Regions from separate parts of the Devosia sp. XGJD_8 genome, predicted to be linked through region 1. Evidence: predicted binding sites of a transcription regulator. Region 1 holds the regulator's gene; each other region holds the start of a gene.

Region 1 (9,545 bases):
GTCTTCCCGCAGATCAGCGCGCCCTTCACACGCTTCGGCTCGGAAGACGGCACCATTGACGGCGCCGTGGCATCGGCCGCCTTTGCTGGCGATGAGAACCACCACGGTTCAGCTGTCAGCCAGGGTGGCGAATTCATCGTCTTCGAGGTGACGGACCTGACGCCGGCGACCGGCCCGCTGGAAGAGGCAGCCAATGCCAGCCTTGAGAACGAAGCGCGCATCGGTCTCTATGGCGACTTCGTCAGCGCCGTGCGGGACGATGCTGGCCTGCGCATCAACCAGCAGGCACTCAGCCAGGCGCTGGCACTCAATACCGGCCAGTAATTCACAAGCCGGACCAACCCTAAACTGGACACCACAGCGATGGACGACGACTTCTATCAGCGCTTCCAAGATCAATATGATGCTGGAAAGTCGCAGATCGTCTGGCGTCGCATCGTGGCGGACCTCGAAACGCCGATCGGCACCTATCTCAAGCTCGCCGAGGGCCGGAAGAACACTTTCCTGCTCGAATCCGTGCAGGATGCGGCGGTGCGCGGGCGCTATTCCATCATCGGCACGCAACCGGACGTGATCCTCAAGGTTGAGGCTGGCTCGGCGGCAATCAATCGCTCGGCGCAGATCGACGATACCAGCTTCGAGCCCCTGCCCGACCTGCCGCTCGATGCGCTCCGCCACCTGGTCGCCGACAGCAAGATCGACGTGCCGCCCGGCCTGCCGCCGCAATCCGCCGGCGTCTATGGCTATCTCGGCTACGAAATGGTCCGCTACATGGAAGTGCTGCCCGACAGCAATCCGGACCACCTGCAGACGCCCGAGGCTGTGCTGATGCGGCCATCACTGCTGGCCATTTTCGATACGCTCAAGGATGAGCTCTACCTGACGGCGCCGGTCTATGTCCGGGCCGGTGTATCGGCTCGCCAGGCCTATGAAGCCGCCGAAGCGCGGATCGATGATGCCATCGGCCGCCTGGGACGCGCCATGCCGGCAACCCCAGCTTTGCCCGATCTCGAGAGCATCGCCATCGCCAGCAATACGTCGAAGGACGAGTATTTCGCGATGGTCGCCAAGGCCAAGGAATACATCACGGCAGGCGACATCTTCCAGGTGGTGCTGAGCCAAAGGTTCTCGGCAGATTTCACCCTGCCGCCCACCGCGCTCTATCGTGCGCTGCGCCGGACCAATCCCAGCCCTTACATGTATTTCCTTGATTTCGGCGGCTTTGCTGTGGCCGGATCGAGCCCGGAAATCCTCGTGCGGGTGCAGGATGGTGAAGTCACCATCCGCCCCATCGCCGGCACCCGCAAGCGCGGCTCGACCCCGACCCGCGACCAGGAACTGGCGGCCGAACTGCTGGCCGACCCCAAGGAACTGGCCGAGCACCTGATGCTGCTCGATCTGGGTCGCAATGACGTGGGCCGCGTCGCCAAGACCGGCACGGTCAAGGTGACAGACAAGTTCTTCCTCGAATACTATTCCCACGTCATGCACATCGTTTCCAACGTCGTGGGGCAGCTCGATCCCAAATACGACTTCGTCGACGCGCTCTCGGCCGGTTTCCCGGCCGGCACGGTCTCCGGCGCCCCCAAGGTGCGGGCCATGGAGATCATCGACGAACTGGAGAAGTCCCGGCGCGGCATCTACGGCGGTTGCGTCGGCTATTTCGGTGCCGATGGCACCATGGACACCTGCATCGTGCTGCGCACCGCCATCCTCAAGGACGGCAAGCTCTACGTGCAGTCGGGCGCGGGTATCGTCGCCGACAGCGTGCCCGAGCTTGAGCAGATGGAGTGCGAAAACAAGGCCCGCGCCCTTTTCAGCGCCGCCGAGGAAGCGCTACGCTATGCTGGCGAGGCGAGGATCGGGCAATGAAGGCGCACACACTCATTCAACATCGATGGCGCAACGGGTTCTGAACACCGAACCTGTTTCCCACAGCCGCGCTGGAGCCAGCCACATGACCCGCACGCTCGTCATCGATAACTACGACAGCTTCACCTACAACCTCGTCCATTTCCTGGGCGAGCTGGGCGCCGACATCACCGTTGTGCGCAACGACAAGATTACCCTTGATGAAATTGCCGCCATGGCGCCCGAGGCTATCGTCCTCTCGCCGGGGCCCTGCACCCCCAACGAAGCCGGCATCTGCCTGGCACTGATTGACCGCTTCAAGAGCCAGATTCCGATCCTCGGGGTCTGCCTCGGCCACCAGGCCATAGGCCAGGCCCTGGGCGGCGACGTGATCCGGGCGCCACACCTGGTCCATGGCAAGACCAGCAAGATCCACCACACCGGCAAGGGCCTGTTCCGCGGTCTCAACAATGACTTCGAAGCGACGCGCTATCACTCGCTCATCGTCAAACAGGACACCCTGCCCGAGGCCCTGGAAGTTACCGCCACTACCGAGGACGGCCTTATCATGGGCATGCAGCACAAGAGCCTGCCCGTCCACGGCGTGCAGTTCCATCCCGAGAGCATTGCCAGCGAAAACGGCCACGCCCTGCTGCAGAACTTCCTGAACCTGGCCCGCGACTTCAACCAGAAGAAGGCTGCATGATGGATCTCAAGGCAGCCCTCAACAAGATCGCCGACCGCAAGGACCTGACCGGCGAGGAGATGCGCGGCGTCATGCGCATCATAATGGCTGGCGAAGCCACACCCAGCCAGATCGGCGCCTTCCTCATGGGCATGCGCATCAAGGGCGAAACCGTTGGCGAGATCGCCGCGGCCGTCTCCATCCTGCGCGAGCAGATGGTGCCGGTAGTTGCCCCAGAAGGCGCCATCGACATTGTCGGCACCGGTGGTGACGGTATCGGCAGCCTCAACATCTCGACCGCCACCGCCCTTGTGGTTGCAGGGGCCGGCGTGCCGGTCGCCAAGCATGGCAACAAGGCCTTGTCCTCCCGCTCCGGCGCCTCCCAGGTGCTCGAGGCACTGGGCGTCAAACTGGACCTGACACCGGAGCAGATCGGCACCACCATTGCCAAGGCTGGCATCGGCTTCATGTTCGCCCCCAGTCATCACCCCGCCATGCGCCATGTCGGCCCGGCGCGCAGCGAAATGGGTGTGCGGACCCTGTTCAACCTGCTGGGACCACAATCCAACCCCGCGGGCGTGCGGCGCTATCTGCTTGGCGTCTATTCGCAGCAATGGGTGGAGCCTGTGGCTGCTGCCCTCCTGGCCAATCGGGCCATCAAGGCCTGGGTTGTCCACTCCAGCGAAGGCCTCGACGAATTGTCGACCTCGGGCACCAATTTCGTGGCCCAGATCGCCGGTGGCGACCTGCGCAGCTTTGAACTGAACCCCGAGCAGGTCGGCCTCAAACTGACCGACCCCAAGGACCTGCTGGGCGGGACGCCCGAGGAAAACGCCTTGGCAATCCAGGCCCTGCTTGAAGGCGCCCCCGGTGCCTATCGGGACACCGTGCTGCTCAACTCTGGCGCCGCGCTGCTGGTGGCCGACAAGGTGGCAACCATTGAAGACGGTATTGCCATGGCCGCCCAGACGGTCGACAGCGGCAAGGCCAGAGAAACCCTCGCCCGCCTCGTGGCGGTATCGAACGGACGAGATTGATGAGCGACATTCTCCAGCAGATCGAAGCCTATAAGCGCGAAGAAATCGCCGCGGCCAAATCCATGCGGCCCTGGGCCGAGGTGGTGGCCCAGGCGCATGACCAGCCCCCGACTCGCGGCTTCCTCAACGCCATCAAGGCCAAGCGCAAACAGGGCAAATACGCCCTGATTGCCGAGGTAAAGAAGGCCAGCCCATCCAAGGGTCTGATCCGGCCCGACTTCGACCCCGCGGCGATCGCCCGCGCCTATGAGCAGGCCGGCGCCGCCTGCCTCTCCGTCCTCACCGACCGGCCGAGCTTTCAAGGCTCGCCGAGCTACCTGATCGAGGCCCGCGCCGCGACCCAGCTTCCCGTGCTCCGCAAGGATTTCCTGTTCGAAACCTACCAGGTGGCCGAAGCCCGCGCCTGGGGCGCCGACTGCATCCTGATCATTCTCGCCGCCGTGGGCGACGACGTCGCGCGTTACCTGCTCGACGCCGCCGAGGAATGGCGCATGGACGCTCTGGTGGAGGTGCATGACCAGCTCGAGCTCGACCGGGCACTGGCCCTCGGCGCCGAATTCATCGGCATCAACAACCGCAACCTACGCACCTTCGAGACCACGCTCGAAACCTCGGTTAATCTGGCCGTCGGCGTACCGAAGAACACCCTGTTGGTGAGCGAAAGCGGCATCATGACCCACGAGCACATCACCATGCTCGACCAGCGCGCCGGTATTGGCACCTTCCTCGTCGGCGAAAGCCTGATGCGTCAGGACGATGTTGCCGCGGCAACCCGCGCCCTGCTGATGGGCGCCCCACAGGCCGTGCGGTGATGGCGCAGGGCCTCACTCACCTCAACGAGCGGGGCGAAGCCCATATCGTCGATATCGGCGACAAGGCGATCACCCGGCGCCGCGCCTTGGCGCAGGCCAGGATTGTCGCCGAGACCGGCACGATTGTCGCCATCATGGATGGTGGCCTCAAGAAGGGCGATGCCCTGGCAGTTGCTCGCATTGCCGGTATCATGGCCGCCAAGAAGACGTCCGACCTCATCCCGCTTTGCCACCCCATTCCACTGACCAAGGTCAGCGTCGACATCGAAGCTGATGGCCCCGATGCCATCCTTATCCGTGCCACGGCCGAAACCACCGGGCAGACCGGTGTCGAGATGGAAGCCCTGGTCGCCGCCTCGACCGCGGCACTGACGCTCTACGACATGGCCAAGGCCATCGACCGGGCCATGACCATCACCGATATCTGCCTGGTCGAAAAATCCGGCGGAAAGTCCGGAGACTTTTCCCGGTCATGAGCCTGCTCCCCGTGGATGACGCGATTGCCGCGATCCTCCGGCGCGTGCCGGCGCCCATCGCCGAGACCGTGCCGCTGTCCGAGGCTGCCGGGCGCGTGCTGCTTGAACCCGTATTTGCCACCCACGATCAGCCTCCATTCAATTCCAGCGCCATGGACGGCTACGCCATCCGCGCTGCCGATGTCGTCGCTGGCCACGGGCTGACCGTGGTCGGCACGTCACAGGCGGGCGCCGGCTACCTCGGCACGCTTGGGCCGGGCGAGGCTGTCCGCATCTTCACTGGTGCACCGGTACCCGAAGGCGCCGACACGGTCATCATGCAGGAAGAGGCCAAGCGCGACGGAGACTCGGTTTCCTTCACTGTTCCGGCACGACAGGGCCACAGCGTGCGGCCTTTGGGTAACGACTTCGCTACCGGTCAACAGCTCGTCGACGCCGGCATTCGCCTGGCACCAATGCAGCTGGCGGTTGCCGCCGCTGCCAACGCGGCCACGCTCAAGGTCGCCAAACGGCCCCGCATCGCCCTGCTCGCCACGGGCGACGAACTCGTGCTGCCCGGCACGCCACTTGGCCCCGACCAGATTGTGGCATCAAACAGTTTTGGGCTGCGGCCCATGCTGACGCCCTACGCCGAAACGGTCACCGATCACGGCATTGCCCGCGACGATGCGGCTCAGCTTCGCAACGCACTCCAAGACATTTTCGCCACTGGGCCGGATATAGTCATCACCACAGGTGGCGCAAGCGTCGGCGACCACGACATCGTGCAGGACATCCTCCTGGAATTGGGTGTCACGCTGGATTTCTGGAAGATCAACATGCGGCCCGGCAAGCCCCTCATGTTCGGAACACGCGGCAGCACCCTGATCTTCGGCCTCCCCGGCAATCCGGTTTCCGCCATGGTCACCGCCATGGTGTTCATTCGCCCCGCATTGCGCGCGTGGCTTGGCTATCCAGAACCATCCCCCTGGCACCTGCCGCTGGCCGGCCCAACGCCCCCCAATACCGCCCGCCGCCACTTCATGCGCGCGCAATTGCTGCACACGCTCACTGGACCTGAGCTGCTGCCGATCTCCCAGACGGACAGCGGCCACACCTCTTCGCTGGCGCGGGCCGATATGCTCATCGTCCAACCAGAGTTCGATCCCGGCCAATTGCCCGGCACCATTGTCGAAGCCATCCCGCTGGATGCTTTCTGACTGTCGCGATCGCAACGACGACTGATCTTTTGCAAAGCATATTGCGGAACATAACTGGAACACCTATAGTCGTTCTGCCTATGTTCTGATTCACTCCCCGAGGGGCCCATGCTGACGCGCAAACAACACGAGCTGCTTATGTTCATCCATGAGCGGATGAAGGAAAGCGGCATTCCGCCATCCTTCGACGAGATGAAGGATGCGCTCGACCTGGCGTCCAAATCGGGCATCCACCGGCTGATCACCGCCCTTGAGGAGCGCGGTTTCATCCGTCGCCTGCCCAACCGGGCCCGGGCCCTCGAAGTGGTCAAGCTCCCGGATTCGATGAACCCGTCACTCGGCGGCCGCAAGGCCCGCTTTGAGCCATCGGTCATCGAAGGCAGTCTGGGCAAGGTCAGCTCCCCGCCCTCGCGCATGTCGGCGGCCGAAGACTATGCCCGACCGATTTCCATCCCGGTCATGGGCCGTATTGCGGCCGGCACGCCCATTGAGGCCATCCAGACCCACTCGCACACCATCATGGTTCCGCCGGAAATGCTGGGCGCCGGTGAGCACTTCGCGCTTGAAGTCCGCGGTGACTCGATGATCGATGCTGGCATTTTCGACGGGGATACTGTGCTCATCAAGAAGCAGGATCAGGCCTCGACGGGCGAAATCATCGTCGCCTTGGTGGACGATGAGGAAGCAACGCTCAAGCGCCTGCGCCGCAAGGGCAATACCGTGGCGCTGGAGGCGGCCAACCCCGCTTACGAAACCCGCATCTTCCCGCCTGACCGCGTCAAGGTGCAGGGCCGCCTTGTCGGTCTTCTCCGCAAGTATTAGGGCGCTATAGCCCTCAGCAGCGTGACGCGAGGCGTGGGCCAGCACAGGCGCGTCACCCTGCCACCCCCTCATTTTGGCAGATCGTACCGGGGCATCGAACCGCCTCTGGCGGCCGATGAGGCCGGCCGTGGTACTTACGCGCGAAGCCACTCCCTTGGTTTTCTTGGGATTTTTCTAGCGACTTAAGCGGAATTTAACGGCCGACAGTGCCGGGACCTTGCAGATGGCGCTGTTCCGTGCCACATAGGTAGCATACGTTTTCAGCCTAAGTCGGCTGCCTAATGCCGGTTCGCCGGACCGTGGCTTCCTTCTCTACCATGCGAACGTTATGTCCCTTTGGCATGTTGCCATTGGATAACCGCTCGTTCGCTGATGCTACGAGCAAAAGGAAACTATCATGTCCGTAATCACCGGCACCGTAAAGTTCTTCAACACCACTAAGGGCTTCGGCTTCATTTCGCCTGAAAATGGCGGCAAGGACGCCTTCGTCCATATTTCTGCTGTTCAGCGTTCGGGCCTGCAGGGCCTCTACGAGAACGACAAGGTCACCTATGAGCTCGAGACCGGCCGTGACGGCAAGGAATCGGCGACCAACCTGACCCTGCTCTAGTCTGCGCTAGATCATAGCGAGCGCGCTTCGGCGCCGCTCGGCGAGGCCACCGCGATTTGTCGCGGTGGCCTTTTCTTTGTCTGGTCGCCAGCAGCAAACAAAATGGGGGACCGCATGCATGCGGTCCCCCTTGTCTTACAAAATCCGCGATCAGTGGTTGTCGCGCGGGATGCCGTTGTTCTGCGCGATGCGCTGGTACTTTTCGGCTGGCTTGAGAATGGCACCATCGCCGAGCTGGCCAACCAGACCGCGCTGGATTTCCTGCCAGGGCGTCTGGTGCTTGGGGAACTTGTAGCCGCCGGAAGCCTCGAGATCGGCTCGGCGCTTGGCGATCTCGGCGTCCGAGATCAGGATATTGGCCTGCCCCTGGTTGAGATCGATCCGCACCCGGTCGCCTGTCTGCAGGATGGCGAGATTGCCACCCGCCGCCGCCTCTGGCGAAGCATTGAGGATCGAGGGCGAGCCCGAAGTACCCGACTGGCGGCCATCGCCGATACAGGCCAGCGCATGCACGCCCTTCTTGATCAGATAGCTGGGCGGCCGCATGTTGACCACTTCCGCCGCGCCTGGATAACCGATCGGCCCGGCGCCGCGCATAAACAGCAGCGTATTCTCGTCGATATCGAGCGCGGGATCGTCGATGCGGTGGTGGTAATCCTCCGGTCCATCGAACACCACCGCCTTGCCCTCGAACATGCCCGGATGCTCGGGGTTGTTGAGGTAGCGATCGCGGAACTCCGACGAGATCACGCTGGTCTTCATGATGGCATTGTCAAAGAGGTTGCCACGCAGCACGAGGAAGCCCGCCTCGGTCTTGAGCGGATTGTCGAAGCGGCGGATGACCTTGTCGTCCTGGATCGTCGTGTTGCGGCAATTCTCGCCAATGGTCTTGCCATTGACGGTCGGCGCGTTCTCGCGGATCAGGCCCTGGGTCATCAACTCGTTGACCACCGCCGGCACGCCACCAGCGTGATAATAGTCCTCGCCCAGATATTCGCCCGCCGGCTGTAGGTTCACCAGCAGCGGCACCTTGTGGCCATAGGTCTGGAAATCCTGCAGTTCGAGTTCCACGCCGATATGCTTGGCAATGGCCTGGATGTGGATCGGCGCATTGGTCGATCCGCCGATGGCCGAATTGACCACGATGGTGTTGATGAAATTGTCCTTGGTCAGGATATCGGACGGCTTGAGGTCCTCATGCACCATGTCCACGATGCGCTTGCCCGTGCGATAGGCCATTTCCTGGCGGTCACGGTAGGGTGCGGGAATGGCAGCCGAACCCGGCAGCTGCATGCCCAGCGACTCCGCCAGCGAGTTCATCGTCGTGGCCGTACCCATGGTGTTGCAATAGCCGGTTGAGGGCGCGGACGATGCCACCAGTTCAATGAACTGGGCATAGTCGATCTCGCCGGCCGCCATCATCTGGCGGGCCTTCCAGACGATGGTGCCCGACCCGGTGCGCTCGCCCTTGTGCCAGCCATTGAGCATGGGACCGACCGATAGCGCGATAGCCGGAATATTGACGGTCGCCGCCCCCATGAGCATTGCCGGGGTGGTTTTGTCGCAACCGATGGTCAGCACCACGCCATCCAGCGGATAGCCGTAGAGCACTTCCACGAGTCCGAGATAGGCCAGGTTACGATCCAGACCCGCCGTCGGGCGCTTGCCAGTTTCCTGGATCGGATGCACCGGAAACTCGATGGCAATGCCGCCGGCTTCGCGAATGCCTTCGCGAACGCGCTCGGCGAGCACGATGTGATGGCGGTTGCAGGGGCTGAGATCGGACCCGGTCTGCGCAATGCCGATGATCGGCTTGTCAGACTGCAGCTCTTCGCGCGACACGCCAAAATTCATGTAGCGCTCGAGATAGAGTGCCGTCATGTCCGGGTTGTCCGGATTGTCGAACCAGGCGCGCGAGCGCAACTTCTTGGGCGCCGAGCCGCCGTTTCCTGCCGTCATCTCATCTTCCTCTTGGATCCGCTCGCGTGTGGACGCGTCAGCGTTTGGAGTGGTTCTAGCATGGCTTTTGCCAGAGTGAACGCGATTCCGCACA
Region 2 (9,545 bases), 1.5 Mb from region 1:
CCTATGTGAAGTTCATCTTCGCCACCACCGAGATCCGTAAGGTGCCGGTGACGATCCTGAGCCGCTGCATGCGCTTCGACCTGCGTCGCATCACGCCCGAGATCATGACGGCCTATCTCGAATCCATCCTGGGGCAGGAAGGCATTTCCTTCGAGCCCGAGGCGCTGGCCATGATTGTCCGCGCCGGTGAAGGCTCTGCCCGAGACAACCTCTCCCTGCTCGATCAGGCCATCGCCCATGGCAATGGCACGGTCACCGCCGCCACGGTCAAGGCCATGCTGGGCCTCGGCGATCGCGCCCGCATCATCGATCTCTTCGAGGAACTGATGGGCGGCCAGATCGGCCCGGCCATCGAAACCATGCGCGCCCTCTATGACATGGGGGCCGACCCGCAGACCCTGGTTGCCGACCTGGCCGATTTCACCCATCTGGTGACCCGCATCAAGGTTGTCCCTGCCGCTGCCGAGGACGTCTCGCTGACGCCCGACGAACGCCGGCGCGGCGCCGAGCTGGCCGGCAAATTGCCCATGCGCGCGCTTACCCGCGCCTGGCAGATCCTGTTCAAGGGCCATGATGAGGTCGCCCGCGCCAATAATGGCCTGCAGGCCGCCGAAATGGCGCTGATCCGCCTGGCCTATGCCGCCGACCTGCCCAGCCCTGATGACCTGATCGCCCGGCTGTCCAACCAGCCTGCTCCGGCGCCCGGCCTGCCGCCCAGCGCGCCGATCGCGCGCGGGCCATCCAATGGTGGTGGTGGCGCCTCAGCCATGCGCGTCGAAGCGCCCCGGCCGGTGATGACCGAGGCAGTCGCCGCCCAGCCATCCACGCCCCAGCCGCAGTCGGCCCTCGCCACGGTCGCCAGCTACAAGGAACTCATTGCCCTGGCCGCCGCCAAGCGCGACGTTCTGGTCAAGCTGGCCCTTGAGGGGCAGATGCGGCCGATTTCCTTCGAGCAGGGCCGTATCGAGGTCGCTCTTGCCGATGGCGCCGATCCGGGCATGATCGCCACCCTGTCCGCGCGCCTCCAGCTCTGGACGGGCCAGCGCTGGCTGATCACCGTCTCCAGCAAGCCGCCCGAGGGCATGACCATGCGCCAGGAAGCGGCGCAGCGTCAGCAGGCCGCTCAGCAGGCGGCGCACGAAGACCCGCTGGTGAAGGCCATTCTCGAAACATTTCCTGGCGCCAAGGTGGTCAATGTGACGGTGCGCGACGACGCCACTGCCGCGCTGCCCGAGGCGCCCCCGCCCCCACCCGAAGAGGACGACGAATGAAAGACATCATGGGTATGATGAAGGCCGCAGGCGAGATGAAGGGCAAGATGGAGGCCATGCAGGCCGAGCTTGCCAATCTCGTGGTCGAAGGCCGCTCCGGCGGCGGCATGGTCACCGTGTCGCTCAGCGGCAAGGGCGACCTCAAGGGCGTCAAGATCGACCCGTCCCTGTTCAAGGAAGACGATGTCGAGGTCCTCGAAGACCTGATCATCGCCGCGCATGCCGACGCCAAGGCCAAGTCCGAAGCCGAAATGCAGAAGAAGATGGCCGAAGTCACGGCTGGGCTCCCCATCCCGCCGGGCATGAAGTTCCCGTTCTAGCTTCGAACCGTCCCGGACAAATCGCTCCGGCGGAGCGATTTGAGGTGAGAAGGCCATGAGAGCTGTGCTCGAATGGCCATTCATTGAGAAGAAGAAACATGGCCTCCGGCGGACCGGAAATTGAACAGCTGATCCAGCTCCTGGCGCGCCTGCCGGGACTTGGACCACGTTCGGCTCGCCGCGCCGTGCTGCACCTGGTCAAGAAGAAGGATCAGCTGATGATCCCGCTCTCGGCAGCGCTCGACCGCGCTGTCGTGGCCGTCCGCACCTGCGAGGTCTGCGGCAATATCGACACCATGAGCCCCTGTTCCATCTGCGCCGACCCGCGCCGCGACAGCGGCATGCTCATCGTGGTGGAAGACGTTGCCGATCTCTGGGCGCTCGAGCGTGCCGGCGTCGGCCCCGTCAAATACCATGTCCTGGGCGGCGTCCTCTCGCCGCTCGATGGCGTCGGCCCCGACGATATTTCCGTCGATTCCCTGCTGGCGCGTGCGCCCCAGTTCAAGGAAGTGGTGCTGGCCGTCAACGCCACCGTGGAGGGGCAGACAACCGCCCATTACATTACTGACCGCCTGGCCGGTTCCGGCGCCAAGGTCACCCGTCTCGCCCACGGCGTCCCCGTGGGCGGCGAGCTCGATTATCTCGACGAAGGCACCCTCAGCCAGGCCCTCAGGGCCCGTACCGAGATCTAGCCGGACAGCGTTTCCCGGAACAGCGCGATGGTGCGCGACCAGGCCAGGTCTGCCGCCGCCTTGTCATAGCGGGCCGCACTGGTCTCGTTGTTGAAGGCGTGGTTCACCCCGTCATACATGAAGAGTTGGTAGTCTGTGCCTGCCGCCTTCAGCGCGTCTTCGAATGCGGGAATGCCGGCATTGATCCGGTCGTCCAGCCCGGCATAATGCAGCATCAGCCGGGCCCGGATCTGGGGCACGCCCTCCGCTGCAGGCTGGCCGCCATAATAGGCCACGGCCGCCGCCAGGTCGGGCGATGCCACCGCCAGGTTGTTGACCGTGCCGCCACCCCAGCAAAAGCCCATGGCGCCCACCTTGCCGGTCACATTGGGCAGGGACTGGAGATAGGCGATGGTGGCCACGCCATTGGCGGCAACATCGGCTGCCGACAGGTCCCCGAACATTGCCCGCGCCGCTTCTTCATCGGCTGGTGTTCCGCCGGCGTCGGAGAGAAAGTCTGGCGCCAGCGCCACGAAGCCCTCCAGCGCGACACGCCGGGCAACATCCTTGATATGGGCATTGAGGCCCCGGTTCTCGTGCACCACGATCACGGCGCCATGCGGTCCGCCACTCGCGGGGACGACGAGGTATCCCTTCATCTCGCCCTGGGCGCCTGGATAGGTCACGTCGGAAATAGTGAGATTGGCGTCCGTCTCGGACGTCAGCCCCTGCGCCTGCACATTGGAGGCCATCAGCGCTGCTGCGGCCGTGGCCGCTGTCATGGAACCGGCGAGCTTCGCCAGATTGTCCATGAAGGCCCGGCGGTCGAGCGAGAGGTGGGTATATTCGTCAAAGAGGTTGATCATGTCCTGCGTGATCGCCGGACGGTCGTCGCCATTATGCTCCGTCATCTATCGTTTCCTCCGCTTCAGGCTGAGGACGATAGGGCGCGCCGCGTGGCGCGCCCATGGGCATAACGTCAAATTGAAATCGCTAGTGGAAGTCCTTGTCGGTGCGGAACTCGTCGCCGCCATCCCATTGCGGCTCCTCCAGCAGGGCCGCCTCGTCTTCCTCGTCCAGCACCTCGTCATCGCCCTCGATGGCGTGGCGCCCGTCCTCGTCGTCGGGCGACAGGGCATCGAGCCGGTCGGCCGGGTCATTGTCGAAATTGGTGGCCAGGCCCGCATAGGCCTCCCCGTCATCGCCATTGGCAATCATCGCGCTGAGCTCGTCGATGGCGCGGTCGAGTTCGTCCAGCATGGCGGCCGGATCCTGCCCGCCCCAGTCTCCGCTTTCGCGGATGGCGCTTTCGTCCCGCAGTTCGCGCAGGCGCGCCAGGCGCTCGCTGGCCGGGCGGTCATCGCCATAGAGCAGTTCTTCGACTTCGCTCTGGGTATAGGGCTGGGCAATGCCCGGCTGGTCGGCATTGTCGAAATTGGTATCCTGCGGCACCATTGTGCCACGGTGGTCGTGATGCTGCGCCATTCTCGCCTCCCTTGCTGGATGAGCACGGGATCAACGCGGCGGCAGCCAACTGGTTCGATCCAGGGCCTCGAACGTGAACGTCCCTAGGCGAGGTCGCCCGGTTCATCCTTGCCCACAATGCGCAAAGTGGGCATCTCATCGCTGCCGCCATCCCAGCCCGAGGGCAGGCTGCGATTGGTCTTGGCGCCAAGCTCGCGCAGCATTTCCACCTGCCGCAGCACATTGCCCCGGCCGCTCGATAGCTGCCCCTTGGCCTCGTCAAAGCTCTGCCGCGCCTTGTCAAGCTGCCCGTCGAGCTTGTCCATGCTGGCGAGGAAGCCGGCGACCTTTTCGTAGAGCGCGCCCGCCCGCTCGGCGATTTCGTCGGCATTGCGATGGCGCTTTTCGATATCCCAGACGTTGCGCACCGTGCGCAGCACGGTCATCAGCGTCGTCGGCGTGGTCAACATCACGCCCTGGCTCATGCCATATTCGAAAAGCTTGGCATCGGCCTGCATCGCCGTGGCCAGCGCCGCCTCGATCGGCACGAACATCATCACATAGTCGAGGCTGCTGCGCGCATGCCGCTGATAGGCCTTCTCGCCCAGCGTGCGGATATGGGCCCTGACCGAGGTAACATGGGCCTGCAGGTGCACAGCCCGTGTCTCGTCCTCGCAATTGGTATAGGCCTCGAAAGCCGTCAACGAGACCTTGGAATCGATCACCAGCCGGTCGTCATTGGGCATCAGCACTTCGACATCCGTGCGCAGGCGCGCGCCAGCTTCGCCGGCATGGCTCTGCTGCGTCACATATTGGTCGCCCTCGCGCAGGCCGCTTCGTTCGAGGATGGTCGAGAGGATCATCTCGCCCCAGGCGCCCTGCGTCTGCGAATTGCCCTTCAGCGCCCGCGTCAGGTTATTGGCCTCGGTGGTGATCTGCACATTGCTTTCCAGCAGCGCGCGGATCTGTTCGCCCATCGTCGCCCGGTCCTTGATCAGCCCGACGTGAAATTCGCCGATCTTCTCCTGCAGCGGCTTGAGCAGCGTATCGACCTGCTCGCGGTTCTGCTTGGTGAAGGTCTCGCTCTGGTTCTTCAGCACGTCCCCGGCAATGGCCTTGAACTCGTCGGTCATCTGCTGCCGGGCGGCGAGGAACCGCGCCTCGCTGGCCTGGGCCTGCGCCACCTGTTCGGCCATCCGCGCCCGCAAGGCCGAAACCTCGGCCAATAGCTCGGAATTCCTTTCCTGCAGCCGCTCCACCTGCTCGCTGCCGCGCTCCCGCTCGACGCGCACCTGGTGGTCCAGCTCCTGGATGCGCCGGTCGCGCTCGCCCAGCTGGGCAACAAAGCCCTCGCGCAGCTGCGCCACCAGCTGCGCCCCGGCCTCGGCCGCGCGGTTGGCACTGGCGCGCATCACGGCGATCGTCACCACCACCAGCAGCAGGGCGGCCAGCGTCACGCCGCCGATCAGCGCCATGGCCTGCGTTACGGGGAAATCGCCGATGACAAAGAGCACATTATCCATCCGCGTTTCTTACCGCGATTCGTCTGTTCGCAGAATGTTCTCTTGTGCAGGGGCCACAAGAGTTGACCGCAGCGCGACAAATACCATATCGAAAGGCAAATCCCTTTCCGCCGGACCTCTACCCATGGCCATCCGCCCCATTCTTGTCATTCCCGATGCGCGCCTGCGAGCCGTCACCGATCCCATCATCGAGATCGACGACGAGATCAAGGCGCTGGCCAAGGACATGCTCGACACCATGTATGATGCCCCCGGCATCGGCCTGGCCGCGCCCCAGATCGGCGTGATGAAGCGCATCGTGGTGATGGACCTGGCCCCCGAGGGCGAGACCCCCGAGCCCATGGTGCTGGTCAATCCCGAGATCACCCATTTCGGCGAGCAGATGCAGGTCACCGAAGAAGGGTGCCTCTCCATCCCCGAGCTCTATTACGAGGTCGAGCGCCCCAACGAGGTCACCGTGAAATACACCGATCTCGATGGCAATGAAGTGGTCCGGCAGGCCGAAGGCAAGCTCGCCGTCTGCATCCAGCACGAGCTCGATCACCTCGATGGCGTGCTCTATATCGACTATCTGAGCCGCCTCAAGCGCGACCGCGTCATCAAGAAATTCGACAAGGCCGCCAAGCGGGCGGCGGGCTAGGCGCCGTCCCACAGGGCAAATCGCTCCGGTGGAGCGATTTGAGGCGACTAGGCCAGGAGGCCTATGGCCGAATGGCACGAATTCCAGAGACCTAGGAAGAAGAGAGCCCTGCCAATGCGCGTCGTCTTCATGGGCACGCCCGATTTTTCCGTCCCGACGCTGACCGAGATCGTCTCGTCCGGCCATGAGGTCGTCGCGGTCTATACCCGTGCGCCCAAGCCCGCCGGCCGCGGCCAGGAGGAGCGCAAGTCGCCCGTCCACCTGGCGGCCGAAGGCTTCGGCATTCCGGTCTTCACCCCGCGCTCGCTCAAGGGCGAGGCCGAGCAGATCGTCTTTGCCAGCCACCAGGCCGACGTCGCCATCGTCGTCGCCTATGGCCTGCTCCTGCCCAGGCCCATCCTCGAGGCGCCGACCCTCGGCTGCCTCAACCTGCATGGGTCCCTGCTGCCACGCTGGCGCGGCGCCGCCCCCATCCAGCGCGCCATCATGGCCGGCGACACCCAGACCGGCGTCATGGTCATGCAGATGGACGAGGGCCTCGATACCGGCCCCGTCGCCATCGGCGAGGTCATGCCCATCGGCCCGGACATGACGGCGGGCGAGCTGCACGACACCATGATGCGCACCGGCGCCGACCTCATGGGCCGCGCCCTCGCCGCCCTCGAACGCGGCAGCCTCGATTTCACGCCCCAGCCCGAAACCGGCGCCATCTACGCCAAGAAGATCGAAAAGGCCGAGGCCCGCATCGATTGGTCCCGCCCCGCCGCCGAAGTGCATAACCACATCCGCGGCCTCGCGCCTTTCCCCGGCGCCTGGTTCGAGCTCGAGCTGGCCGGCAAGCCCGTCCGCATCAAGGCCCTGCGCTCCACCCTGGCTCAGGGCTCCGGCGCGCCCGGCACCCTGCTCGATGGCCTCACCATCGCCTGCGGCTCCGGCGCCATCCGCCTCACCCAGCTGCAGCGCGAGGGCAAGGGCGCCATGGACGCCGCCACCTTCCTGCGCGGGGCAGGGGCCTTGCCGCCGACCGTGCGCTAGATGCCGCGCTACCGCCTCACCATCGAATATGACGGAACCCCCTTCTCCGGCTGGCAGCGCCAGCCCGATCGCCCCAGCGTGCAGCAGGCGCTCGAGGAGGCCATCGCCGCCATGTCGGGCGAAACCGTCACCACCCAGGCCGCCGGCCGCACCGATGCGGGCGTGCATGCCCTCGGCCAGGTCGCCCATTTCGACCTGGGCAAGAGCTGGGACCCGTTCCGCATCCGCGAGGCGCTGAATTATCACCTGCGCCCCCAGCCGGTCGCCATCATCGCCGCCGACGCAGTGGACGACAGCTTCGAGGCGCGCTTCTCCGCCAGGGCGCGCCACTACGAATATCGCATCCTCAATCGCCGCGCGCCGCCGGTCATCGAGCGCAATCATGTCTGGCACCTGCCCATGCCGCTCGATGCCGATGCCATGGACCATGCCGCCGGGCTGATCCTGGGCACGCATGATTTCACCACCTTCCGCTCGGCCGAATGCCAGGCCAAGTCGCCCCTGCGCACGCTCGACGCCTTCGCGGTGCGGCGCGAGCTTGATCATATCGTTATCACGGCCAGCGCTCGCAGCTTCCTGCATCATCAGGTGCGCTCCATGGTGGGCTCGCTCAAGATGGTGGGTGAGGGCAAGTGGAGCCCGGCCGAGTTCCGCGCCGCGCTCGATGCACGCGATCGCCGGCGCTGCGGCGCCATGGCCCCGTCAGCCGGTCTCTATCTGACGCGTGTCGATTATTAGCAGAGGCTCAGAGCAGCGCGCCCAATAGCGGCTGCATCACGAAGGCCGTGGTCAGCTGGGCAATGACGAACAGCGCGACATGCAGCGGGCGCAGCGTCAGTATCAGGCGGGCGATATTGATGGAAATCGCAAAGGCCGCAATGCCCAGCGCCACGAAGGGAATGCTGCCCGTCGTGAGTTGGGCCATTTCCCCGCCCGGCTCCATGGCAATGGGCTCGCCGAAGATCGCGATCATCGCCACGGCGATTATGCCCTGGAACATGGTCGCCCAGTTCTGCACCACCACGAAGGGCACGAAGCCGTCGCTGCGGCCGAACTGGCGCAGCACCACATAGGCGACGCCGAACTGGATGCCGACCACCAGCGCGCCCAGGATCACCACCGTGCTGGCCACGCCGGACGGCGCCGGGTTTCCCAGCAGCTGCGGGCCGAAGGCCTGCACGGCCAGCCCGATCACCAGCGCAATGAATGAGCCGACAAGCCCGGTCTGGCGGAAATCGAAATAGGTGGAGGCCTGCCGGTTGCCGATGACGAGGGCAAAGCACCCGCGTGCAGCGGCCACCAGTTCATCGAGGAAAGTCGTGGTCGGTTGGGCCAATGGCTGGTCTCGATGCTTAAAGGGGTGAACCGGCTTGCGTGCTCAGCATGTAGAGCGCTACGCGCATCGCGACAAGCAGCACGACCGTCAAAACTGCAAAACCGGCTGAAACGCCGATCGTCCAGCCGCTTGCAGCACGCGCCAGCGCAAACAGCAGATAGGCCAGTCCCAGCCAGCTCAGCAGCACGACCGGTCCGCCGATCATCGCCAGCAGCCCTTCGATGATGAGGAAGGCCGTGGCGGCATAGATGCCGGGCACCAACATGTCATAGACCGGCTCGCTGCTCTTGAGCATCAGGCGCGTGCCCAGCAGGGTCACCACCAGCGAGGTCACCGGCAGTGCCAGCACGAACATGGCGGTGAGCACGCCGCCAAGGCTGGGCATGCCGATGCTCATCGATGCCACGGCGACTGCCAGGAACGCTGCGAAGACGAAGACGATCAGCGCGGTGGTCAGCCCGGGCGTCGTTAGCGAAAACCGTTGCCGCCAGTCGTTCTCCCCGCGCAGGATCATCATCCAGCCGGCAATGGCATTGGATAGCGCGGCCCAGAGCTTCATGCTTTTTCTCCGAAGAACCGCACCATGAAGCCGCGATAGATCTCGGTCAGCCCGATCAGGTCGGCAATGGCAATATGCTCATCCGCCTTGTGCATGCTGGAACCCACGAGGCCACATTCCACCACCGGCCCATATTGCGCGATGAAGCGCGCATCCGACGTGCCGCCCCCGGTCGACAGCCCCGGCCGGCGGCCGGTGGTCGCGGCAATGGCGTCGGCCAGCGTGTCGACATCCCCGCTCAGCGGCGACAGGAAGGAGCGCGATGGCGCTCCGGCAACCGCGAAGTCCACCCGGGCGTCGCCCGCGTCCACGCCGGCAATGCGCTTGCGCACCCAGTCGGCCAGCGTCTCGGGCGTCCACAGATCATTGTAGCGGATATTGAAGCGGATCGTCCCGGAAGCCGGAATGACATTGGAAATGGCATTGCCGACATCGATCGAGGTGACTTCGAGATTGCTCGCCGGAAAATGCTCGGTGCCGGTATCGATCTGGCTGTCCAGCGCCGTCACGATCCGCGCCAGCGCGGGCAGGGGGTTGTTGGCCTTTTCGGGATAGGCCACATGCCCCTGTGATCCGGTCACCGTGATGGTACCCGACAGCGAACCGCGCCGCCCGATCTTGATGCTGTCGCCCAAAAGGCTCGCCGAACTCGGCTCCCCCACAATGGCAAAGTCGAAATGGTGCTGCTGTTCCTGTGCCCAGGCCATCAGCTTGTCGGTGCCGTTG
Region 3 (9,545 bases), on a different contig from region 1:
GGGGCGGCGAAGGCGAGGGAGAAGAACAGGATCGTATCGAGCGCCGAGCTCACCAGCGAGGAGAATATCGGCGCCTGCCACCAGGCGCCGTTGCGCAGGCGGTGGAAGATCGAGATATCGAGGAACTGGGCCAGCAGGAAAGCCGTGCCCGAGGCAATGGCGATGCGGGGCGTGGCCAGCCAGATCGAGAGCACGACCGCGACGGCAAAGCCGGCGATAACGACGAACCGGGCGCGGGCAGGGCCGAAGGCGCGATTGGTGAGATCGGTCACGAGGAAGGCCACCGGATAGGTGAAGGCGCCCCAGGTGAGGATATCACCGACATTGATGTCGCCCAGCTGGAAGGCGACAGGGAACTGAACGAGGAAATTGGACGCGGCAACGACCACGACCATGGCGGCAACAGCCACCAGGAAACGAGCAAGCATCAGAATGCACCTCAATGTAACCGCGGGGCCGGCATCAGACCGGGGCGGAGGTTGTCTTGTAGTCTATTTTGAAGCGGTTTGGCACCATGGTCACGGCGCCCCCAAAACAAAACCGCGCGGGCATTACCCCACGCGGCTGAAATTCCTGTCGGCCGAACGCTTAGGCAGCGAGGGCGGCGCGCACTTCCTTCTTGATGCCCAAAGCGAGAGGGGACAGCGTGTCGTCGCTCTGCTTGAGCAGGAAGGCGTCAAGGCCACCGCGGTGCTCGACCGTGCGCAGGGCAGCAGCCGAGATGCGCAGCTTGACCGGGCGGTCCAGCGCCTCGGACAGCAGGGTCACGTTCACCAGGTTCGGGAGGAACCGGCGACGGGTACGGTTAAGGGCGTGGGAGACGTTGTTGCCAACCATCACACCCTTGCCAGTCAATTCACAGCGACGTGCCATTTGGAAGATATCCTATTTGTGTAAAGGTCCTGCGTGGCGGAGAAGTCCGCGACGGGCCTCGATTGTTGTGAAATCTGGCGGCTCTTTAGAGAAAACGGGCGCTGCAGTCAAGGCAAAGCGGCCTCAAACGCCCGCGAGCGCCTTGCATGGGCCATAAGCGGCAGGCAGTTTTGAAGCAATCATTGATTCGCGCCCGCTCACTGCAGAGACCTTTGTCCCTTGATCAAGTTCCGACATGCCTGCCTGGCCTCGCTGGCCGTTTTCTTCAGCCATAGCGTCAACGCGGCCGAGGTCAACGCGTCGGCCAGCTATGTGCTGACGCTGGGCGGGATCAATATCGCCGCCATGACGGTTGACCTCGAAGACGATGGCAGCCGCTACCGGATGGACCTGTCGGCCAATGTCGCGGGCCTCGGCACCCTGGTGGCGAGCGGCACGGCCAAGGCATCCTCGGTGGGGCGGTCCTCGGGCCAGAACCTGATGGCGGACACGTTCGACCTCGAAACCCGCGCCAATGGCGAGAGCTTCAACGTCGATGTGTCCTTTGCCGGGCGCGACGTCTCCGCCTTCCAGGTCCAGCCGCCGATAATCGACAATTATGATCGCGTCCCGCTCGAGCGCCGGCACCTGACCGGCGTGAGCGACTTTCTCTCCACCTTCGTGCTCAAGGGCAATGGGCTCGACAAGAGCCTCTGCCAGCGCCAGGCGCGGATCTTTACCGGCGTCGAGCGCTTCGACATTGCCATGAGCTATGCTGGCGAAGACGAAGCCACATCGCCCCGCACCGGCTACCAGGGGCCGGTCGTGCTGTGCACGGTCAACTACGACCCCATTTCGGGCCACTTCACCAGCTCGGACATCACCACCTATCTGGCCGAGAGCGACCGGATCATCATCTGGTACGCGCCCCTGCTCGAGACCGGCTATTTCATCCCCTATCGTGTGCTGCTGGGCACCAATATGGGCGATCTCTCCATGGTCCTGACCAAGCTGACCCAGTAGGCTTCGTCCCGCTCTGGGACGGTCAACGGGTTTATCCTCAATTTTGCCCGTCAGAGCGCCCGCATTGCGGGCGCCTTTGCGTTAACGCGCTGCATCTGCGGGTAAAATCGTCGGCAATGCGCCGTTCACAGTCTGGCCAAAACGCCCGATCTTCATCCTTTGGCAATGGAGATGAAGCGGTTTTCGGCCATCTCCCGGCAGCCGGCGGCGAGGCAGCGCGCTCTTGTGTCCGGCATGCCCCTGGCCCCCCAGCGCTTGCGGTGAACAAAGCCGCATTTGCGGGGTTCGCCCGATTCGCTCCCTGTTCGTTCCGGCTTTGGACCAGAGGTGAACGGGAGCGGAACCAAGGGGTCCCCATCGTGCCGGAATGGGACAGGCTAGAGCGTGACGAGGCTGGTGATCTTGTCGCCCGCGATGACGAATTGCTGGCGCAAGGTGGCCGGGCTGCCGGGGAAAGTCCCCGAGACGACAAAGGTCACCACGGTCTGGTCGCCAGCGGTCTTGGCGTCCTTGATCGCGTAGCGCGGCTGGTAGTGGGTTTCGACACGGTCCAGCCAATTGGCGATGGCAACGGTGCCGACATGGTCCTCGCCCTCGTCGCGGACGCGGGCGTCGGGAGCGAAGGTGCCGATGATGGCGCGGCGGTCGCCGGCGGTGAAATAGTCGCCCAGGGGCGCGGGCAGGGCGGCGAGGTCAAACTGGGACATGATTGAATCCGATTGCAGTCAGGGAGGCGGTGGTTCTGGACCCTTGCCCTGTCGGAACCTGTCAGTAGCCCCTGTTCCAGTTCGGCACGGTCAACAGCCGACTTCCTCAATCTGATGTCCCGCGGGCCAGCAATGCCGCCCAGGCATTGATGAACGGCGAAGAATCTTTCAGGTGCAGTCCTTTACCTTTCGGTCACGAAGGGCTCGATTCGGGGGTGAATTAACCGTTTGGCAAGCAAGCTGAACGGATTTGGCGCGTTTTTCGCAATGCAGGTCGCCCTGGCTCGACACTTGTGTCCTCGATGGCTCGGAACCACCAGCCCTAGCCGTGAACGAAGCCGGACTCAGTGAGTCGCGCCGATTCGGTGCTGTTTCGTTCGCCTCATGTTCCCCAGGTAAACCATCATGACAAAACGGTCGTAATGCTGTCCTTTCCTGGGACAATGTCTGGCAGGCCTCGCATCCGGCGATGCAAGCCCCTACATTGGCGACAATGACCTTCGCGCCTCCTCAATCGGTCAAGGCGATTCTTGGCCCGACCAATACCGGCAAGACCTACTTTGCCATCGAGCGAATGCTGGCCCATCCCTCGGGGATGATTGGCCTGCCGCTGCGTCTTTTGGCGCGCGAGGTCTATCAGCGCTGTGTCGAGCGGGTGGGGGAGGGCGCGGTAGCCCTGGTGACGGGCGAGGAGCGCATCGTCCCGGCCAGGCCCCGCTACTGGGTCTGCACCGTCGAGGCCATGCCCACCGACATTCGCGTCGATTGCGTGGCCATCGACGAGATCCAGACCGCCATCGACTTCGATCGAGGCCATGTCTTCACCGATCGCATCCTCAATGCGCGCGGTAGTAGCGAGACCCTGCTGCTGGGCGCCGCCACCATGGCGCCGGTGATCAAGCGGTTGTTGCCCCATTGCGAGATCATCGACCGACCCCGCTTTTCCCAGCTGACCTATGCCGGCTCCAAGAAGATTTCGCGCCAGCCGACCCGCTCGGCCATCGTCGCCTTCTCGGCAAGACAGGTCTATGCCATTGCCGAGTTGATCCGCCGCGAGCGCGGCGGGGCAGCCGTCGTCATGGGCGCCCTGTCGCCCCGCACCCGCAATGCGCAGGTCGAGCTGTACCAGAATGGCGACGTGGATTTCCTCGTCGCCACCGATGCCATCGGCATGGGGCTCAATCTCGATATCCATCATGTGGCCTTCGCCGATGACAGCAAGTTCGATGGCCATACCAGCCGTCCGCTGACCCCGGCCGAGCTTGGCCAGATCGCCGGGCGGGCGGGCCGGCATGCGCGAAACGGCACCTTTGGCGTCACCGGCGGGACCGAGGGATTCGACGAAGAAATGGTCGTGGCGCTCGAAACGCACGATTTCGACCCGATTAAAGTGCTGCAATGGCGCAACAATCAGCTGGATTTTTCGTCGATCAACGCCTTGCGCGACAGTCTCGAGATGACGCCGGAGCATCGCAGCCTGACGCGGGTGCCCATCGCCAAGGACCAGCATGCGCTGGAATTCGTTTCCCGCAATGAAGCCGGGCAGTTGGCACGCGGGCTCGATGGCGCGCGATTGCTCTGGGAATGCTGCCAAATCCCAGACTATCAGGGCATTTCGCCGGCCAATCACGGCGAAATCGTTACCAGGATTTACTCGGACTTAGTCAAACGCGGCAAGGTCAACGAGGACTGGATTGCCGAGCAGGTGCGCTTTTGCGACAATGCGAGCGGCGATATCGATACTTTGAGCAACCGGATCAAGCAGGTCCGCACCTGGACCTTTGTCGCCAACCGCAAAAACTGGCTTGCAGACCCTTCACATTGGCGCGAAAAGACCCGAGACATTGAAGACCGGCTGAGTGATGCGCTGCATGAGCGGCTTACCCAGCGGTTCGTCGACCGGCGCACGAGCGTGCTGCTTCGTCACCTGAAAGACAAACGTATGGCATCTCCCGAGATCAATGAGCGTGGCGAAGTGCGGCTGGAAGGCCATCTCATCGGCACGCTTGAAGGCTTCCGTTTTACCCTGGCCCGCAATGATGGCGACGTTGACATCAAGGGGCTGCGCTCTGCGGCCGACCAGGTGGTGGCGCCTGAAATCCATAATCGTGCCGACCGGCTTGCCGGCGCGCCGAATGAGGAATTCGTGCTGGCCACCGACGGGCGCATGCGCTGGAAGGGCGATATCGTTGCCGAACTGATCGAGGGTGACGCGCTCTACCGGCCGCGCATCCTGATGCTGGCCGACGAAACCCTCACCGGCACCGATCTCGAACGCGTACAGGAGCGGCTCAGCCTCTGGCTGCGCCACCATATCAATACCGTGCTCGAAAGCGTCATGGCGCTCGAGGCCCCGGCCGATCTCGATGGCGCGGCGCGGGGCATCGCCTTCCAGCTGTTCGAACATCTGGGGCTGATCCCGCGCAGCCAGGTGGCTGACGAGGTCAAGAATCTCGACCAGGACGTGCGCGGCAAGATGCGCAAGCTGGGCATCAAGTTCGGCGCCTACCACATCTATCTGCCGCTCTCGCTGAAGCCCGCCCCGCGCGAGCTGGCGTTGATCCTCTTCGCGCTCAAGCATGGCGGCGTGCGTCAGCCCGGCGTCACCGATATTCCCCATATCGTGCTGAGCGGCCGCACCAGCTTCGTGGTCGATCCTGAAGTCGATACGCGGCTCTATGAAATTGCCGGCTTCAAGGTGGCCGGCAAACGCGCCGTGCGCGTCGACATCCTTGAACGCCTCGCCGATATCATCCGGCCGCTGATTGCGCTCGATCCCACCCGCCACCAGGGCGAATTGCCCGCGGGCGCCGCCGAGGGCAATGGCTTCCGGGTCACCGTCGAGATGACTTCACTCCTGGGTTGCTCGGGCGAAGATTTCGCCTCGATCCTCAATTCGCTCGGCTATCGCGTCAAGCGCACCCCCAAGGTTGCGGCACCCGCCGTGGCGTCCGAGGCAACGGCCGAAGCGCCGGCGCTGGAAGAGGTGCTGGCCGAGAACCCGGCCAGTGTCGACGCCGTCGATGAAGCGCCGGTGGAAGCGGTGACGGCCGATGTCGCGCCGTCGGTCGAAGCCGACATCCCGGCCACGACGGTTGTCGAATCGGCGCCGGAAACTGCCGAATCCGTGCCGGCCGCACCTGCTGAGCCGGAATTTGACGAAGTCTGGTCGCCAGCCGGCAAGCGGGTCGATGCCAAGCGGCATGACCATCGCCGCCGTCCCGAGGGCGAAGGGCAGGCCAAGCGTCCCGAGCGCAACCAGCGCCCGACGGCACCGCGCCGTCCCGAAGGCGAGGTGCAGGACCTTACCAAGGCCCGTCACCTCAATCCGAAGCCGAAGTTCGAAGGCAAGGGTCGCAACGACAATCGCCGCCCGGCCGACCAGCAGGGCGACAAGGCGCGCTTCGAGCGGCCACGCGAGGAACGAAAAGAAAAGGCGTTCGATCCGGACAGCCCCTTTGCCAAGCTTGCGGCGCTGCGCGACCGCAAGGCCGAGTAGAGATTGGCAGGGACGAGCGATCCGGTCCGCAAGGAGCGGCTCGACAAGTTCCTGTTCTTTTCGCGCGCGCTCAAGTCGCGCACGCTGGCGCAGAAGGTCATCGAGACGGGCGCCATCCGCGTCAATTCCGAACGCACGTTGCGCAGCGACCTCAAGGTGGGCGCCGGCGACGTGTTGACCATGGCCCTCCACAATCGCATCGTGGTCTGGCGTATTGTCGACTGTGGCGTGCGGCGCGGCCCGGCCAGCGAGGCCCAGGGTCTCTACGAGGATCTATCGCCGCCCGTCTTGCCGAAAGCCGAGCAATCGCCCTATGAGGCAGCCATCGCTCCACTCGGCGACGGGGCTGGCCGCCCCACCAAGAAGGAGCGGCGAGAGACGGACCGGCTGCATGGTGGGGATGATGAGTAGGGCCTTCTCACCTCTCACGGAGCGGCGAGGTAAGGCGGAAACACCATGATCCCAACCCTGACCACCAAGCGCCTCATCCTGCGTCCGCCGGTCTTCGCCGACTTCCCTGCCATGGAAAAGCTGCTCACTTCGGAACGCGCGAAGTATATGGGCGGGCCCTATGACAGCTTCGCGGCCTGGGGGTTGTTCTGCCACGACGTCGCCTGTTGGCACCTGTTCGGCCATGGGGCGCTGATGATCGATCTGCGCCTGACGGGTGAGTGCGTCGGGCAGGTGGGCATCAATCACGGGCCACTCTTTCCAGAAAAGGAATTGGGCTGGTTGTTGTTTGAAGGGCATGAAGGGCACGGCTACGCGGTGGAAGCGGCGGGCGCCTTGCGCGACTGGGCCTTTGCCGAGCGTGGCCTGCCCACCCTGGTCAGTTATATCGGTCCGGCCAACATGGCCTCAATTGCGGCAGCCGAGCGGCTCGGAGCCGTGCGCGATGCCGACGCGCCGCGGCAGGACCCCGAGGATCTGGTCTATCGCCATACCCACCCAGTTCAGGCAAGCAATCCGGACTGAATACCGTCGAGGAGACGCATATGGATTGGCCGACAATGGCTGGGTGCCTATTTGCAGCCGGGATATGCGCCTTCATCATCGGGGGCTACCGGGTCAGTTTGCGCTCCGGCATGCTGGGGCGCTCGATGCTGCAGAATGCCGGCCTCAGCAAACAGGACCGTGCGGTCCTGCGGGATCGCTTCTGGGCGGAGGTGTTTGGTTCCCGGGGTGGACTTGACCGTTGGCTGATTTTTGGTGGGGCGGTCTGCTGCGTTGGTGCCGTCGTGGCTTTGAACGCGCTGGTCGGCCAAGGCTGACGTCGAAAAAGCCCGGGATCGCTCCCGGGCCGATTTGGCTTTATCAGTGATGGTGCTCGGGCATCTTTTCGAGCTGGTCCTTGGTCCACGCGGTAACGGCATGGATGTCGCCGTCCTCGTCGCGCATGAATTCCAGGTCGCTGGCCGGAACTGCCACCGGCTTGGCGCCGAGGCCGAGGAAACCGCCGACATCGACGATGATCTGGCTGGCTGCGCCGCTACCATGCACATGGGAGACATGGCCCACCTTGTGGTCGTCAGCGCCATAGATGGTCGCGCCTTCCAGCAGGGATGGCGTGAGCTCGGTGGACGACAGACGGACGTGATTGGAATGGTCCATTTTTGGTACTCCTGAATGTTCCGGGTTGGACTGAATCAACCCCTCAGGCGCGATTGTGTTCCGACCGGTCTCGGAATTGGGGAGGACCTGTTCGAGACGCTCGAGGGTGAAGCCGACGCGCCGGGCCACCTCGATATCGAAGCTGTGGTCGGGGCTGGTCATTTCATATTCGCGCAGCGCCTCGGGCGAGACGCCGGCCTCCGCCGCGAACTGATCGATATCGAGGCCCATCGACACCCGGCGGTTGTGATCGCCCTTGGGCTGGCGCTGTGACGGATCGGGAAGTGTGTGCATGGCAATGCTCTCCTCATCTGCGAGGACAAGCATCGATGGCGGCAAAAGGTTTCAACGTCGCGTCGTCTCGCGCCAAATGGTGCGCCTTTGCAGCCTTGCAGCGCGTCCGAAAACGGTTTAGCACCGGACGCGTTGAGACCCTGCCGGACTGCCGCCCGATATGACCTATATCGTCACCGACAATTGCATCGCCTGTAAGTACACCGATTGCGTGGAAGTGTGTCCGGTGGACTGTTTCTACGAAGGCGAGAACATGCTCGTGATCCATCCCGACGAGTGCATCGATTGTGGTGTGTGCGAGCCGGAATGCCCCGCCGAAGCCATCAAGCCGGACACCGAGAGCGGGCTGGACGAGTGGCTCGTGCTCAACACCAAGTTTGCCTCGATCTGGCCGAACCTGACCGAACGGCGCGATCCGCTGCCCGACGCCAAGGACAAGGATGGCGAAGAAGGCAAGCTGGCGAAATACTTCTCCGAAGCGCCTGGCGAAGGCGACTGATTGCCGGGCGGCTAAACCCTGCAGCCGACAGCTTCGCGGCGGCTCATCCTGTGCATAGCCGGTGGACAAGCGCGCAAGCGCGTCCCGACCACATGTTTGCCCCATTGCGGCATGGCAAATCTGCACCTGATTCGTAGTTTTTGATTTTGCTGAATTTTTGTGCTATGGTCTCGCCATATGCAGTTGAGCCCGTCACCCAGCCCGTGCCTTAAGGCACGATTTTTTTGACAACATCGCTAGATGTATGGACCTCCGGGGAAAGCGGACCTGGATGGCCATGGGATCTTTGCTGCGCAGCGCCCCGTTAGGGCACTGGTAAAAAGAGTAGGAGTGGACGGACCTTCCCGCAAGGAATTGTCCACTTTGGGGCGTCAACAAGGAGTTCCATGACTATGGTAGCCAAGAAGTCACAGCAGCGGCTTGGGTTCAAGACTGGCGAGTATGTTGTCTATCCGGCGCATGGCGTCGGTGTGATCGTCTCGATCGAGGAACAAGAAGTCGCCGGCCTGACCCTTGAGCTGTTCGTGCTGAGTTTCGAACAGGACAAGCTGACCCTACGCGTGCCTGTCGCCAAGATCAAATCCGTCGGCATGCGCAAGCTGGCCGAAGAGGACATGGTCGCCCAGGCGCTGACCACCGTGACCGGCCGTGCCCGCGTCAAGCGCACCATGTGGTCGCGTCGCGCCCAGGAATATGAAGCCAAGATCAATTCGGGCGATCTGATCGCGATCTCCGAAGTCGTGCGCGATCTCTATCGCTCCGAAGAGCAGCCCGAGCAGTCCTATTCGGAACGCCAGCTGTTCGAGCAGGCCATGGACCGCATGAGCCGCGAAATCGGCGCCGTCAACAAGCTGACGCTGACCGAAGCCGTTCAGCTGATTGAAAAGAACCTGGCCAAGTCGCCCAAGCGCGTCAAAACCGACGCTGCCGAGAGCGACGAGGAAGCTGCCGCGTAAAGCGAGCGTTTTCATACAAAAAATGCGAAAAGGGCTGGTGGAAACACCGGCCCTTTTTTTCATGGCGCGGCGGGCGATCAGAGCCGGAAGCGGCCGCTGTCCAG

What was found. The regulator LexA, encoded in region 1, represses DNA repair genes until DNA is damaged. The targets are predictions, from matches to a motif close to TGTTCNNNNTGTGTTCNG.
Region 2: a site for LexA is predicted at 5,274-5,291, ahead of rmuC (DNA recombination protein RmuC). Genes of this name have one in related genera too.
Region 3: a site for LexA is predicted at 2,957-2,974, ahead of ACLI1C_RS16400 (helicase-related protein). Genes of this name have one in related genera too.

The regions. Positions count from the first base shown of each region.
Region 1 covers NZ_JBKJHF010000001.1:2,318,841-2,328,385, forward strand. The annotation lists gene ACLI1C_RS10920 (SurA N-terminal domain-containing protein) at 1-324, shown strand, start outside; gene trpE (anthranilate synthase component I) at 364-1,872, shown strand; gene ACLI1C_RS10930 (anthranilate synthase component II) at 1,958-2,557, shown strand; gene trpD (anthranilate phosphoribosyltransferase) at 2,554-3,573, shown strand; gene trpC (indole-3-glycerol phosphate synthase TrpC) at 3,570-4,385, shown strand; gene moaC (cyclic pyranopterin monophosphate synthase MoaC) at 4,385-4,861, shown strand; gene glp (gephyrin-like molybdotransferase Glp) at 4,858-6,060, shown strand; gene lexA (transcriptional repressor LexA) at 6,169-6,882, shown strand; gene ACLI1C_RS10960 (cold-shock protein) at 7,280-7,492, shown strand; gene ACLI1C_RS10965 (IlvD/Edd family dehydratase) at 7,643-9,451, opposite strand.
Region 2 covers NZ_JBKJHF010000001.1:862,242-871,786, forward strand. The annotation lists partial or broken gene ACLI1C_RS03975 (DNA polymerase III subunit gamma/tau) at 1-1,271, shown strand, start outside; gene ACLI1C_RS03980 (YbaB/EbfC family nucleoid-associated protein) at 1,268-1,591, shown strand; gene recR (recombination mediator RecR) at 1,690-2,283, shown strand; gene ACLI1C_RS03990 (dienelactone hydrolase family protein) at 2,280-3,173, opposite strand; gene ACLI1C_RS03995 (hypothetical protein) at 3,256-3,747, opposite strand; gene rmuC (DNA recombination protein RmuC) at 3,831-5,249, opposite strand; gene def (peptide deformylase) at 5,374-5,889, shown strand; gene fmt (methionyl-tRNA formyltransferase) at 6,004-6,924, shown strand; gene truA (tRNA pseudouridine(38-40) synthase TruA) at 6,925-7,662, shown strand; gene ACLI1C_RS04020 (hypothetical protein) at 7,670-8,260, opposite strand; gene ACLI1C_RS04025 (hypothetical protein) at 8,277-8,819, opposite strand; gene dapE (succinyl-diaminopimelate desuccinylase) at 8,816-9,545, opposite strand, start outside.
Region 3 covers NZ_JBKJHF010000002.1:166,525-176,069, forward strand. The annotation lists gene ACLI1C_RS16380 (VUT family protein) at 1-428, opposite strand, end outside; gene rpmB (50S ribosomal protein L28) at 589-873, opposite strand; gene ACLI1C_RS16390 (DUF3108 domain-containing protein) at 1,093-1,875, shown strand; gene ACLI1C_RS16395 (nuclear transport factor 2 family protein) at 2,253-2,582, opposite strand; gene ACLI1C_RS16400 (helicase-related protein) at 3,076-6,081, shown strand; gene ACLI1C_RS16405 (RNA-binding S4 domain-containing protein) at 6,085-6,492, shown strand; gene ACLI1C_RS16410 (GNAT family N-acetyltransferase) at 6,538-7,056, shown strand; gene ACLI1C_RS16415 (hypothetical protein) at 7,077-7,352, shown strand; gene ACLI1C_RS16420 (PRC-barrel domain-containing protein) at 7,396-7,692, opposite strand; gene fdxA (ferredoxin FdxA) at 8,147-8,485, shown strand; gene ACLI1C_RS16430 (CarD family transcriptional regulator) at 8,872-9,441, shown strand; gene ACLI1C_RS16435 (AAA family ATPase) at 9,519-9,545, opposite strand, start outside.